Regions from separate parts of the Bradyrhizobium sp. A11 genome, predicted to be linked through region 2. Evidence: predicted binding sites of a transcription regulator. Region 2 holds the regulator's gene; the other holds the start of a gene.

The links. The regulator PhoB, encoded in region 2, activates phosphate uptake and scavenging genes when phosphate is short. The targets are predictions, from matches to a motif close to TGTCATNNANCTGTCAT.
Region 1: phnC (phosphonate ABC transporter ATP-binding protein) is a predicted target of PhoB. The motif match lies at 3,190-3,206, and genes of this name have one in related genera.

Annotation. Positions count from the first base shown of each region.
Region 1 covers NZ_CP149509.1:619,497-626,900, forward strand. Annotated here, with positions in the region: gene WI560_RS02850 (hypothetical protein) at 1-573, shown strand, start outside; gene WI560_RS02855 (DUF1045 domain-containing protein) at 551-1,276, opposite strand; gene WI560_RS02860 (alpha-D-ribose 1-methylphosphonate 5-triphosphate diphosphatase) at 1,295-2,488, opposite strand; partial or broken gene WI560_RS02865 (chloramphenicol acetyltransferase) at 2,485-3,143, opposite strand; gene phnC (phosphonate ABC transporter ATP-binding protein) at 3,317-4,126, shown strand; gene phnD (phosphonate ABC transporter substrate-binding protein) at 4,200-5,135, shown strand; gene phnE (phosphonate ABC transporter, permease protein PhnE) at 5,209-6,093, shown strand; gene phnE (phosphonate ABC transporter, permease protein PhnE) at 6,090-6,935, shown strand; gene phnF (phosphonate metabolism transcriptional regulator PhnF) at 7,067-7,404, opposite strand, start outside.
Region 2 covers NZ_CP149509.1:462,674-470,077, forward strand. Annotated here, with positions in the region: gene WI560_RS02045 (ATP-binding protein) at 1-363, shown strand, start outside; gene pstS (phosphate ABC transporter substrate-binding protein PstS) at 507-1,520, shown strand; gene pstC (phosphate ABC transporter permease subunit PstC) at 1,718-2,707, shown strand; gene pstA (phosphate ABC transporter permease PstA) at 2,712-3,557, shown strand; gene pstB (phosphate ABC transporter ATP-binding protein PstB) at 3,554-4,375, shown strand; gene phoU (phosphate signaling complex protein PhoU) at 4,387-5,103, shown strand; gene phoB (phosphate regulon transcriptional regulator PhoB) at 5,127-5,834, shown strand; gene WI560_RS02080 (GcrA family cell cycle regulator) at 6,096-6,605, opposite strand; gene WI560_RS02085 (aspartate aminotransferase family protein) at 7,075-7,404, shown strand, end outside.

The sequences.
Region 1 (7,404 bases), 160 kb from region 2:
TCTGCCGGGCTCATGGACAAGAGCCCGCGCGCGCTCTTCCGCGCATTGTGGGCCTTGGCGGCCGGGCATCTCCTGGCAACATTTCTCGTGCTGCTGCCATTCGCGTTCCTGCTCGTGCTGGCCGAGTGGCAGCGTCCGATCCAGATCGGTGCGAGCCTTCTCGTCATCGGCTTCGGGGTCTATCGGCTGATCGACCGGCGCCATCCGCGCGCGCTGGCACGAATTCCGCCGACGCAATTGGCGCTCTGGTCATTTGCCGTCGCCATTGCCCACGGCGCCGCCCTGATGCTCGTGCCGATCTATCTCGGGCTCTGCCGGGCCTTCGAGCTCGATGCCGGCCACGAGGCGGCGGGCGAGTTGATGAAGGCAAGTCTCGGGATGGCGGTGCTGGTGTCCGTGGTGCACGTTGCCGCCATGGTCAGCGCCGGCGGGTGTCTGGCGTGGCTGGTCTACCGTTATCTGGGGTTGAAGTTCGTCTCGCGAAGCTGGTTCAATCTTGACGCAGTCTGGGCGACCAGCCTCGTCCTGGTTGGCGCGGTGGCGCTCGCCTTCAATCTCGTGAGCTGGCGCTGAGGTTCGCCGGCGCCAATCCCCACTCGCCGATGATGCGAAACCGGGCCCTTGCGTCATCCTGCCTGAACAGCGCGATGCGGTCGATCTCGAGCGTTTCGATCCTCAGCGTCGCAAACCGCGCGCGCAGCATCTCCAGGATCGGCCCGCGCCGCTCCGCATCGAGCCGTCCGGTCAGCGTCATGTGGAAGCGGAATTCCTCCATCACGTAGGGATAGCCCCAGCGGTCGAGATAGTCGCGCTGCCGTTCGCTCAGCTTCTCCGGCTTGCGCCGCGCGCGATCCTCCGCGGTCAGCGCCGCACGGAAAGCGTCGAATTCGCGGACGCAATCGGCGGCGAGCTGCTGTAGCGCCTCCACCGGCTCGGCTGGAATGACGGCGATGAAGCCGCTGATGGCATCGACGACTGGCCGGATCACGGGACGCGGCCGCGTCTTGCCGGCGAAGGTCGCGCAGGCGGTCATCAGCCCGGCTTCGGTCCTGCCAGATGCCAGCGCCAGCGGCGCTTTCAGCGTGGCATGAAAGCCGTATTTGCGCGGATCGGCGCTGATGTCGTGCCAATCGGGCGCGACCTCCAGCGCCTCGCGCGGAAACGGCGGTTCGCTGCTGGTATAGGCATCGTAGCCGAGCAGCTCGGCGCCGAAGCGGGAGAGGGGGCTGTCGTTGCCTGCGGCAAAATAGATCGCGTAGCGGGGAAAGCCTGTCATCGCACGAGCATAGCCGGTTTAGGCCGCGGCGACAGCTTCGCGCGGCATCGCCGCCGTACTCAGGAGCCGCGTCGCGTCGGTGAGATGGACCAGCTTGCCGCCCGATATCACCGCGATCAGCCGCGGCCGCAGCGGCACGTCGTCGTCGACCAGCAGAATGTCGGCGCGGCGGCCTTCCGCGAGCACGCCGCGATCGGTCAGGCCGGTCGCGCGCGCAGGGCCGGCAGAGACCAGATTCCAGGCCTCCGTCAGCGGCAGCACGCCGTCGGCGGCGAGGCGGAACGCGGCGAGCAGCTGGGCGGGATAATAGTAATCCGACGCCAGCACCGAGCAGAGCCCCTTGGCGATCATGTCGGAGGCCTTGGTCCAGCCGGTGTGGCTGCCGCCGCGCACGACGTTCGGCGCACCGTAGACGATGGCATCGCCGTGGCTTGCCGCCGCCTGCGCGGTCTCCTCGTTGATCGGAAACTCGGCGATCAAAGCGCCGAGCTCGCGAAACTCGCGGCGCATCGCCGGCGTCGCGTCATCGTGCGAGAGCATTCGCACCTCGGCCGCTCGGGCCGCGGCGGCCAGACGCGCAACGGAAGCCGGTACCTCGTCGGCGCGCGAGACCACACGCTCGACCAGGCGGTCGAATTCCTCGCCCGACAAGCCGGTGCGCTCCACCATGCGGTTGCGCTTGCGCGGCTTGGCCATGTCGGCGACCGTGCCGTCCATGTGGTCGTTGAAAGCGAACAGGTCGACGCGGCCTTCCATGAGCCACTGCGCGATCTCGGCCTCGGCGTCGAGATTGTAGGTTTCATGCCGCAGATGGAAGCGCGTGTCGGCGGCGAACTGCGGACGCTGCCGCTCGATCGCCTCCATCAGTCCGCGCGCATTGTCCGCGCTGCGCAGGCCCGGCTCCCAGGAGCAGGTGGTGGCGTGGAACACCGTGGTGATGCCGTTGCTGATGGCCTGGCGGTCGCTGTCGGCGAGCGCGACGTCGATCGGGAAGTCGACACCGGCGCGCGGCATCATCTGCCGCTCGAAGGCATCGCCGTGAAGATCGACGATGCCGGGCAGAACCAGCAGGCCCCGTGCGTCGATCGCCAGCCGCCCCCGGCCGCGGGAGGCGTCTATCGCAGTGATGTCCTGCCCGGACACCGCCAATGACGTTTCGACGAGTTCGGCGCCGATCAGGGTCCGGCCGCCTTCAAGCAAGATGTCTGTCACGCGACCGCGCTTCGTTTGCTGGCAGGAGAGTTGCCCGTGCTTCGTATGCCGCCAGAAAATCTTCAATCCCGAGCTTGCGGAAATCGGGCAGGGCCTCGCGCAATTTGTCGTGATCCCAGTCCCACCAGGCAAGCCGCGCGAGACGCCCGGCGATCTCCTCGGAGAACCGTCGCCGCACGATTCGGGCCGGATTGCCGGCGACGATGGTGTAGTCCGGCACGTCCTTGGTGACGATGGCGCCGGCCGCGATCACCGCGCCGGTGCCGATGTTGCGGCCCGGCAGCACGATCGCGCCGTGGCCGATCCAGACGTCGTGGCCGATCTGGACGTGATGCTGGCGCCGCCAGTCGAAGAAATCGGCATCGTCGCTCTCGCCGTCGAAATAGGCGCTCGAACGATAGGTGAAATGCGCCTGCGTCGCGCGATGCATCGGATGGTTGCCGGGGTTGATGCGCGTCATCGCCGCGATCGAGCAAAACTTTCCGATCGTGCTGTAGGTGATCTGCGAATCGTTCACGACATAGGAGTAATCGCCCATCGCCACTTCGTGCAGGATGGTGCGGGCGCCGACCTCGGTATAGGCGCCGAGCCGGGCCTCGTGCAGCTTGGCCGAGGGATCGATGGTCGGCTGAACTGAAAGAGCTTTGGCGGCCATGTCGAATCCGGAGTGCGAAGGCGGGCGTACCTCTTCAAACGGCTTGATGACGATGTCATGACACGGCGATGACAGGGAATGAGCTGTGCAGGATCGCCGCACCGCAACGTCGCTGTCACACAAGTGTCAAGCGCTGGCGTTAGCGATTGGCCCCAGCTAATCTGGAGCCCTGCATGCTGGTGGTGGATGGTCTGACGTGTCGCTTCGGCGCGAAAGCCGCGGTGGACGGTGCCTCGTTTCAAATTTCTCCCGGCGGCTTCGTCGGTGTGATCGGACGGTCCGGCGCCGGCAAATCCACCCTGCTGCGGAGTATCAACCGCCTGGTGAACCCAACCGAGGGACGCATCCTGTTCGACGGGGTCGACGTCACCGCGCTGCGCGGCAAGGAACTGCGGCAATGGCGGGCGCGCTCGGCCATGATCTTCCAGCAGTTCAACCTGGTCGGCCGGCTCGATGTCCTCACCAACGTGCTGATGGGACGGCTTGCGACGATGCCGGCCTGGCGCTCGCTGTCGCAAATGTGGCCGGAGCAGGACAAGGCGCTGGCGATGTCCGCGCTCGAGCAGTTCGACATCGCCTCGCTCGCCGCCCAGCGCGCCGACCAGCTCTCCGGCGGTCAGCAGCAGCGCGTCGCGATCGCGCGCGCCCTGGTGCAGCAGCCCGACATCATCCTCGCCGACGAGCCGATCGCTTCGCTCGACCCGCGCAACACCAAGATCGTGATGGATGCGCTTCTGCGCATCAACAAGCATTTCGGCATCACCGTGCTCTGCAACCTGCATTCGCTCGATCTCGCCCGCAGCTATTGCGATCGCTTGATCGGCATGGCGCAGGGCCGCGTGGTGTTTGACGGCGCGCCGGCCGCGCTGACCGATCACGTCGCACGCGAGCTCTACGATCTCGAAGCCGCCGATGTCATGGGCGCCATGCCTGCGCCGGCGCCCGCGGGCGTCCCCGCACTCGGAACGGCGGCCGCCGCCTGAGCAGATCTGTTTCGTTGCAAGTCTTCCTTGCAAGTTTTTGCGTCAACCGACCCCAACCGATGAAGAGGGTATCATGATCACTCGCAGACTGGTCCTTGCCGGCGCCGCCGCGCTCGCATTCACGACTTCGGCCCTCGCCGCCGACTGGAAGGCCAAATATCCCGAGCTGACCTTCGCGGTCGTCCCGGCCGAGAACGCCTCCGGCGTCACCGAGCGCTGGGCGCCGTTCGTGAGCTATCTCTCCAAGGAGCTGGGCGTGAAGGTCACGCTGCGCATCGCCAACGACTACGCCGCCGTGATCGAAGGCCAGCGCGCAGGCAACATCCACATCGCGAGCTACGGCTCGGCTTCGTTCGCCCGCGCCCGCCTGACCGGCGTCAAGACCGACGCCTTCGCCAATGACGTCAACGCCGACGGCTCGACCGGCTATTATTCGGTGTTCTTCGTCAAGGCGAACAGCGCCTACAAGACCCTCGATCAGCTCAAGGGCAAGAATCTCGGCCTGGTCGACCCGAACTCGACCTCCGGCAACAACGTGCCCCGCTTCGAGCTCGACAAGTTGGGTATCCATGACGCCGACAGCTATTTCGGCAAGGTCGTCTTCACCGGCAGCCACGAGAACGCGATGCTGGCGCTGGCGCAAGGCACGGTCGAGGTTGCCGCCAACCAGTGGACCAGCGATGACGATTCTACGCTGGCGCAAATGCTGACCAAGGGCATGCTGAAGAATGCCGACGGCTCGGCGATGAAGAAGGGCGACTTCCGCATCGTCCATAAGTCGGCGCCGATCATCAACGGCCCCTATGCCTACAATTCCGAGCTGCCGGAAGACGCCAAGGCCGCCATTGCGAAGGCGTTCTTCGACGCGCCGACCAAGGACAAGGCCGCGTTCGATCGCCTTTCCGACGGCCAGAAGAAAGGCTTCCATCCCGCCACCACCAAGGATTGGGATGGCACGATCGAGCTGATCAAGTTCGTCGACGCCCTGCGTAAGAAGAAGGCGTCCTGAGTATCGGGACGATGCCACTGGAGCCGGGTCCATCGACCCGGCTCTTTCTTTGACGGGACGTCATCTCAAGCCCATGACAACAGCGGTTTCGATCCTTCCCGAGCAGCAGCTCGCCGTGCTCAACGCCGCCTATCGCGAGGCGGTGGCACGCAGGCGGCTCCGCCTCCTGTTCGGGGCCGCGATCTTCGCCGCGGCGCTGGTGCTCGCCGCGGTCGGCGCCGAAGTGAATCTGCGCACGCTGTTCAGCTATTTCGGCAACTTCGTCAGCTATTTCGACCGCATTTTCACGCTCGACAGCGGCCAGCGGGTCTGGACCGATGTCGGCGAATGGCTGTGGGGCTGGCGCAAATGGCTGAAGATGCTGGGCGAGACCCTGCTGATCTCCTACGTCGGCACGCTGATTGGCGCGACCCTCGCATTCGGCCTGAACTTCCTCGCCGCCGATAACACCTCGCCCGCACCCTGGCTTCGCTTCGTCGTCCGGCGCCTGCTGGAATTCGCGCGCACCGTTCCAGGCATCGTGTTCGCGCTGGTGTTCGTGATCGCCTTCGGACTCGGGCCGATGGCCGGCGTGCTCGCGATCGCGATCCACTCCACCGGTGCGCTCGGCAAGCTGTTCTCGGAGATCGTCGAGAACGCCGACATGAAGCCGGTCGAGGGCATCCGCTCGACCGGCGCGAGCTGGCTGTCCTGCATGCGCTTCGCCGTGGTGCCGCAGGTGACCGCGGGCTATGCCAGCTACGCGCTGCTGCGTTTCGAGATCAACGTCCGCGAGGCTTCCGTCATGGGGTTCGTCGGCGCCGGCGGCATCGGTCAGGAGCTCGTCGTCGCCATTCGCAAGTTCTACTACTCCGACGTCAGCGCCATCCTGCTCACCATCATCGTCACCGTCTTCCTCATCGACATCAGCACCGGGTGGCTGCGCGGCCGCCTGTTCGGCAAGGAGGCGCGGACGTGACGCCGCACGAGGTCGATCCGCGAGAGCTTCGCGCCCGCTACCCCGACGTGTTCGACCGTCCCGCTTCGGCGCGGCTCGCGATGCCGGCCATGATCGTCGCGGCGTTCGCGATCCTGATCTACGGCCTGGTCGATCTCGACTTCTCGCCGTCGCGGTTCTTCGCCGGCCTCAGCCAGCTCGGCTGGATCACTTTGATGATGATCCCGCCGGATCCCGGCTCCTCGCTGCCGGTCTATCTCAAGGCGCTCGGCGAGACGCTGTCGATTGCGCTGCTCGGCACCACGCTGGCCGCCGTGTTCGCGCTCCCCGTCAGCCTGCTTGCAGCACGCAACGTGGTGCCGTCGAGCATTCTCCGCTTTCCGGTTCGCCGCGTGCTGGATTCGATCCGCGGCGTCGACACCCTGATCTGGGCGCTGGTGTGGATCAATGTCGTGGGCCTCGGGCCGTTTGCCGGGGTGCTGGCGATCGCCGTGTCGGATTTCGGTGCGTTCGGCAAGTTGTTCTCGGAGGCGATCGAGGGTGCCGACCAGAAGCAGGTCGAGGGCATCCGCGCCTCCGGCGGCAGTGCTCTGCACGAGATCCGCTTCGGCCTGATGCCGCAGGTGCTGCCCGTCATCGCCGGCCAGGTGCTCTACTACATCGAATCCAACACCCGCTCGGCGACCATCATCGGCATCGTCGGCGCCGGCGGCATTGGCCTGCAACTCGCCGAGCAGATCCGCGTGCTGGAATGGCAGAAAGTGTCATTCCTGATCCTGATGATCCTGGTCGCGGTCGCCGCGATCGATTTCATCTCGGGCAAGCTGCGCTTTGCGATTATTGGGCGACCGGCGGTGGCGTGAGCACAGGTGCCGTAGGGTGGGCAAAGGCGCACTTGCGCCGTGCCCACGAATTTTCTCCGACATGATCAAGGTCGTGGGCACGCTCCGCTTTGCCCACCCTACGGCGCCTCTCACTTCAATTGGCAGAGGAGCTACGACTCCACCAAAAACTCCACCCGCTCCGCCGCGAAACGCGAATGCTTGGTCATCAGCGGCTTGCCCTGGAGATCGTGGTCGGTGGCGTCGACCACCAGGATCGGGCGTCCCAGTGCGAGATCCAGCCGGGCCGCGTCGGTGGCGTCCACGATGCCGGCGGTGATCCGGGTCGCGCCGCGGCGATAGTCGCGCACGCCGTAATGCGCGAGCAGTTTCGTCATCGAGCGCGTCGCCGCGAACACGGCCCCCGCATTCGGGAACAGCTCGGCCGACAGCCAGGTGGTGGAGACGCAGATCGGGGTGCGGTCGGCGAGGCGGATCGCCTCGATCCGCA
Region 2 (7,404 bases):
GAGGAGCTGCTCCGCCTGTTCGAGAATCTGATCGAGAACGCCCTCAAATACGGCGCCTCCGGCGGACGTGTCATCGTGTCGCTGACCTCGGGCGCGGCCACTGACGGAACTCAGGAAATCCGGATCATGGTCCGCGATTTCGGCCCCGGCATCGCGCCCGAGCACCTGCCGCGGCTGACCGAGCGGTTCTACCGCGTGGACGTCGGCGACAGCCGTTCGCAGGGCGGCACCGGCCTCGGATTATCGCTGGTGAAACATATTCTTAACCGCCATCGCGGCCGGCTCCTGATCGAAAGCGTGCCCAGGCAGGGCGCCACTTTCACCGCCTGTTTTCCCCAGATCAAGACTCCCGCCGCCGCCTGAATACAAGCAATATCAATCGCTTGTCGGTGTCATCCAGCTGTCACGAAACCTTCGTAAAAGCACAGCGGACCGCTCCTACATGGGCGGCGTGGGGAGCGCGATCGGGCGCGGATGGCGCTTCGCTCCCCCCAATGGAGACCAGCATGAATTTCCTCAAGACGATGGTCGCTGCCGGCTTGGTCGCCGCATCGGCGACCGCAGCCTTTGCGGCCGACATCACCGGCGCCGGCGCGACGTTCCCGTTCCCGCTCTATTCCAAGTGGGCCGACGCCTACAAGAAGGAGACCGGCAACGGTCTGAACTACCAGTCGATCGGTTCGGGCGGCGGCATCAAGCAGATCCAGGCCAAGACCGTCACCTTCGGCGCGAGCGACATGCCCCTCAAGGCTGAGCAGCTCGAAAAGGACGGAATGATCCAGTGGCCGCAGGCGATGGGTGCCTTGGTGCCGGTCGTCAATCTCGAAGGGATCAAGTCGGGCGAGCTGGTGTTTTCCGGCGAGTTGCTGGGCGACATCTATCTCGGCAAGGTCAAGACCTGGAACGACCCGGCGATCGCCAAGCTCAATCCCAACGTGAAGCTGCCCTCGGACGCCATCACCGTCGTGCGTCGGTCGGACGGCTCCGGCACCACGTTCATCTGGACCGATTTCCTGACGAAGACCAATGCCGAGTGGAAGAGCAAGGTCGGTGCCGGTACCGCGGTCGAGTGGCCGACGGGTGTTGGCGCCAAGGGCAATGAAGGCGTCGCGGGCAATGTCAGCCAGACCAAGAACTCGATCGGCTATGTCGAGTATGCCTACGCCAAGCAGAACAAGCTGACCTACGGCGCCCTGATCAACAAGGCCGGCAAGGCCGTGCAGCCGACCGTTGCGGCCTTCCAGGCTGCTGCCGCCAACGCCGACTGGGCCGGCTCCAAGAACTATTATGTGATCCTGACCGACCAGCCCGGTGAAGCATCTTGGCCGATTACCGGCGCGACCTTCATCCTGATGCACAAGGATGCGACCGACAAGGCGGCGTCCCAGGAAGCCATCAAGTTCTTCAAGTGGGCGTTCGAGAAGGGCGACAAGATGGCGGAGGAGCTCGACTACATCCCGATGCCCGACACCGTCGTCAAGCAGATCGAGAAGACCTGGGCTGCCGAGATCAAGAGCTGAGGCCCTCAGCTCCTGTCCCGGACGCGGTGCGGCCCTGGCGATGCGAAGCATCGTCCAGTGTGCCGCTCCGCAGAGCCGGGACCCTAAAAAACGCCAGGCCCCGGATCAGCGGCGCACCGCTTCGCGCTGCACCGCATCCGGGGCACGGCACCAAAAACAAGTGTATAAAACGGGTACAGGGGATCGGCGTGGCAGAGATGGCCGTTCAGAGCGATGTAATCGACGACGCCGGACCGTATGACCGTGCCAAGGCCTTGGGCGCGTTCAAGCTCGGCGACGTCACCTTCTACTGGATCACGCGGCTCTCCGCGATCTCGGTGCTGCTCATTCTCGGCGGCATCATCATGTCGCTGGTCGTCGGCGCGTTCCCGGCGATCAAGGAATACGGCCTCTCCTTCCTGTGGACGCAGCGCTGGGCGCCGTCGGCCGATCCGCCCGTGCTCGGCGCGCTCGGGCCGATGTACGGCACGCTCGTCACCTCCTTCATCGCGATGCTGATCGCCATTCCGGTCGGTCTCGGTATTGCGATCTTCCTCACCGAGCTCTGTCCGCAATGGTTGCGCCGCCCGATCGGCATGGCGATCGAGCTGCTCGCCGGAATCCCGTCGATCATCTACGGCATGTGGGGCTTCTTCGTGCTGGGCCCGTTCCTGGCCAACACCTTCCAGCCGTTCATGATCAGGGTGTTCGACGGCGTCCCGGTGCTGGGCGCGATCTTCGCAGGTCCCCCGTCCTATCTCAGCCTGTTCAACGCCGCCCTGATCCTCGCCATCATGGTGCTGCCCTTCATCACCTCGATCTCGGTCGACGTGTTCAAGACGGTGCCGCCGGTGCTGAAGGAAGCCGCCTACGGCGTCGGCTGCACCACCTGGGAGGTCGTCCGCAGCGTGGTGATCCCCTACACCCGCGTCGGCATCATCGGCGGCGTCATGCTGGCGCTGGGCCGCGCGCTCGGCGAGACCATGGCGGTGACCTTCATCATCGGCAATTCGTTCCGCATCTCCTCCTCGATCTTCGCCCCGGGCACGACGATCTCGGCGGCGATCGCATCCGAGTTCGCCGAGAGCGACGGCCTGCACCAGTCCGGCCTGATCCTGCTCGGCCTGCTGCTGTTCGTGCTGACGTTCTTCGTGCTCGCGGCCGCGCGGCTGATGCTGATGCGGCTGGAAACCAAGGCCGGAAAGTGAAGCCATGAACCCGATCTATGCACGCCGCCGCCGCTGGGACGTCGTCATCCGCGGCCTCTGCATCGCCGCCGCAGCGTTCGGCGTCACCTGGCTCGCGCTCATCCTGGTCACGCTGCTCTACAACGGCGTCAGCGGCCTCAACGTGCAGATCTTCACCGCGGACACGCCGCCTCCGGGCTCGACCGATGGTGGCCTGCGCAACGCCATCGTCGGCTCGATCATCATGACCGTGATCGGCGTCGGCATCGGCGCCCCGCTCGGCCTGTTCGCCGGCACCTATCTCGCCGAGTACGGCCGCAACGACAGGCTGACCTCGGTGATCCGCTTCATCAACGACATCCTGCTCTCGGCGCCCTCGATCATCATCGGCCTGTTCATCTACGGCGCGGTGGTGGTGCCGATGCGGGGCTTCTCGGCGATCGCCGGCGCGCTGGCGCTCGCCGTGATCGTGATCCCGGTCGTGGTGCGCACCACGGAGGACATGCTGCTGCTGGTGCCGAACCCGCTGCGCGAAGCCGCCAGCGCGCTGGGCCTGCCGCGCTCGCTGGTGATCAAGCGCATCGCTTACCGCGCCGCGCGCTCCGGCCTCATCACCGGCGTGCTGCTCGCCACGGCGCGCGTCGCCGGCGAGACCGCGCCGCTGCTGTTCACCGCGCTGTCCAACCAGTTCTTCAGCCTCGGCCTGGACAAGACGATGGCGAACCTGCCGGTTACCATCAACAACTTCGTGCAGAGCCCCTACGCCTATTGGAAGCAGCTCGCCTGGAGCGGCGCGCTGCTGATCACCCTGACCGTGCTTGCCCTGAACATTGGCGCCCGCATCCTTGGTGCCGAGAGGACTGCAAAATGAGTGAAATGTCTGTTTCCGTCAGCGCGCCGACCGTTCACCCCGGCTCGCAGCCGCTGCCCGAGGCGCCGGCCAAGGTCACCGCGCGCAACCTCAACTTCTACTACGGTGAGCACCATGCGCTGAAGAACATCAACCTGGCGCTCGGCACCAACCGCGTCACCGCCTTCATCGGCCCGTCCGGCTGCGGCAAGTCGACCCTGCTGCGCATCTTCAACCGGATGTACGACCTCTATCCGGGCCAGCGCGCCACCGGCCAGCTGCTGCTTGACCACACCAACATCCTCGACCCCAAGCTCGACCTCAACCTGATGCGCGCCCGGGTCGGCATGGTGTTCCAGAAGCCGACCCCGTTCCCGATGACGATCTACGAGAACATCGCCTTCGGCATCCGCCTCTACGAGAAGATCTCCAAGTCCGAGATGGACGACCGCGTCGAGAAGGCGCTGCGCGGCGGCGCGCTGTGGAACGAGGTCAAGGACAAGCTCAACGCCTCCGGTCTGTCGCTCTCCGGCGGCCAGCAGCAGCGCCTCTGCATCGCCCGCACCGTCGCGGTGCGGCCCGAGGTGATCCTGTTCGACGAGCCCTGCTCGGCGCTCGACCCGATCTCGACCGCCAAGGTCGAGGAGCTGATCCAGGAATTGTCCGAGAACTACACGATCGCGATCGTCACCCACAACATGCAGCAGGCGGCGCGCGTCTCCGACAAGACCGCCTTCATGTATCTCGGCGAGCTGATCGAGTTCGACGACACCAGCAAGATCTTCACGTCGCCGACCGACCGGCGGACGCAGGACTACATCACCGGCCGGTTCGGCTGAGGAGACGCAACATGGGTACCGAACATACCGCAAAGGCCTTCGACACCGACCTCCAGGAGCTCACGCGCCTGGTCGCCGAGATGGGCGGCATCGCCGAGCGCATGATCGTCGATTCCGTCGATGCGCTGATCCGCCGCGACGTCGCGCTCGGCCAGCGCGTCGTCGCCATCGACGCCGATCTCGACGCGCTGCAGAAGCGCATCGAGGAGCGCGCCGTGCTCACCATCGCCCGCCGCCAGCCGATGGCGGTGGACCTGCGCGAGATCGTCGGCGCCATGCGCGTTGCGACCGACCTCGAGCGCATCGGCGACCTCGCCAAGAACATGGGCAAGCGCGTCGCCGCGCTGGAGACCGACTTCCATCCGCTCAAGCTGTTCCGCGGCCTGGAGCACATGACCGACCTGGTGCAGCAGCAGGTCAAGAGCGTGCTCGACGCCTATGCCGCGCACGATCTGCCGGCGGCGATGGCGGTGTGGAAGGGCGACGAGGAGGTCGACGCGATCTGCACCTCGCTGTTCCGCGAGCTCCTCACCTACATGATGGAGGATCCGCGCAACATCTCGTTCTGCATCCATCTGATGTTCTGCGCCAAGAACATCGAGCGCATCGGCGACCACGCCACCAACATCGCCGAGACCGTGTTCTACATGATCGAGGGCCAGGCGATCACCGACAAGCGGCCGAAGGGCGACATGACCACGTTCGCCACGACGATCCCGAATACCTGAAGACCTCAAGGAGCGACGACAACATGGGCGCACGCATTATGGTGGTTGAGGACGAGGAAGCTCTCACCGAGCTTCTGCGTTACAACCTCGAAGGCGACGGCTATGACGTCGAGACGGTGATGCGCGGCGACGACGCCGACACCCGCCTCAAGGAACACATTCCCGATCTGATCGTGCTCGACTGGATGCTGCCGGGCCTCTCCGGCATCGAGCTGTGCCGGCGCCTGCGCACCCGGCCCGAGACCAAGCAGCTGCCGATCATCATGCTCACCGCGCGCGGCGAGGAGAGCGAGCGGGTGCGCGGCCTTGCGACCGGCGCCGACGACTACATCGTCAAGCCGTTCTCGGTGCCGGAGCTGCTGGCGCGCGTGAAGGGCCTGCTCAGGCGCGCCAGCCCCGAGCGGCTCGCGACCGTGCTGGCCTATGGCGACATCGAGCTCGATCGCGACAAGCGCCGCGTCGCGCGCTCCGGCCGCCCGATCGATCTCGGCCCGACCGAATATCGCCTGCTGGAGTTCTTCCTGGAGCATCCCGGCCGCGTGTTCTCGCGCGAGCAGCTGCTCGACAGCGTCTGGGGCCGCGACATCTACATCGACGAGCGCACCGTTGACGTCCATATCGGCCGCCTGCGCAAGCTGCTCAATCTCGGCCGCGAGCAGGACCCGATCCGCACCGTCCGCGGCGCCGGCTACGCACTGGACGATCGCTTCGCGAAGGCGGAGCAGACGTAAGGGCGGGTGAGGTGGTCTAGCGAGTTGCCGCCACAGTATCGGTGTCGTCCCGGACAAGCGTCAGCGCAGATCCGGGATCCATAACCACAGCAAGTGATTGTTACACGAAATAGGTAACTCCGAGTCCCCCTAACCACATCCTGCGGTGGCTATGGGTCCCGGATCTGCGCGCGCTTGTGGCGCGCTTGTCCGGGACGACATCGGATGTCTTGAGGCGCCGTCGTGTGACGACTGCCGCGTTTGCGATCAGCTAAATCTCGCTCAGCGCGTGGGCTTCGGTGCCGCGCGGCGCCGATCCGCCGCCGGCTGATACGCCACGCGCGAGTGCTGGGCGCAATAGGGCAGGCCGGACAGGGCCTTGCCGCCGCAGAAGAAGAAATCCGGGCTCGAGGGATCGCCCACCGGCCAGTGGCAGGTCGCCTCGTTCAATTCGAGCAGCGACAGCCGCTGGCTCATCGGCACCACGTTGTCGTAGGTGACGGGTTCGGCCTCGACCTCGACCTCGAAGGCCTGCGCCAGCGCGGTGTTGCCGCGCGCGATGGGGCGCGTCACCCGCATCATGTGCTGGGCGGGACGCGCCTTGCGCGGCCGGGGCGCGGCCGACGAAGGGCTCTTGGCGCGGCCGGACAGGCCGAGCCTGTGCACTTTGCCGATCACGGCATTGCGGGTCACATTGCCGAGCTCTGCTGCGATCTGGCTGGCCGACAATCCGGCCTCCCAGAGCTTTTTCAGCTGCTCGACGCGATCGTCGGACCAGGTCAAAACCGTCATTGCACCCTTTCCCTCGCCGCGCGGCTGCCATCCTGGCGGTCCGTGCGGCGAATGCCTAAGCCTCGAAAAACCCGTGCCGCTCGAATCCCTTAGGGCTCGCCGGGCGCGCAACTGACGCCCGAACGTTTACGCCGGTACATGAGGACTCTTGGGATCAGAACTGCCGCACGAGATGTCGTATCTGACAATCCAAACGCTACAATATGGCGTGACTCACGCGCAAGAGTCCGCCGACTCGCTTCCACATGTTCCGTGGTGAAAAACCCGCAAAATCGCGACCGCAAGACTACGGAATCACCGTTTCACCACCGTTTTCTGGGGCTTTCGGGCGGCATTGACACCCGTTTCACCAGGCCTAAGATAGTCGTGCGTGCCGCCCTTAAAAGGCGGCACGTTTCGTTTTCCGGGCCGGTGGATGGTGCGTTGCGCAATGCACGCCTCACACCGTCCGCAACATCAAGTGGCCGTCATGACTAACAGCGCAGCCCCGCATTTGCTCCCCGTTTTCGCCAGGGCCAACCTCGGTTTTGAACGCGGCGAAGGCTGCTGGCTGATCGCAACCAATGGCGATCGCTATCTCGATTTCACCTCGGGCGTCGCCGTCAATGCGCTCGGCCATTGCCACCCGCATCTGATCAAGGCGTTGCAGGAGCAGGCGACGAAGCTGTGGCACATGTCGAACCTGTTCCAGAGCCCGGACGGCGAGAAGCTCGCCGCGCGCCTGTGCCACGAGAGTTTTGCCGACCTGGTGTTCTTCTGCAATTCCGGCGCCGAGGCGCTGGAGGGCGTGATCAAGCTG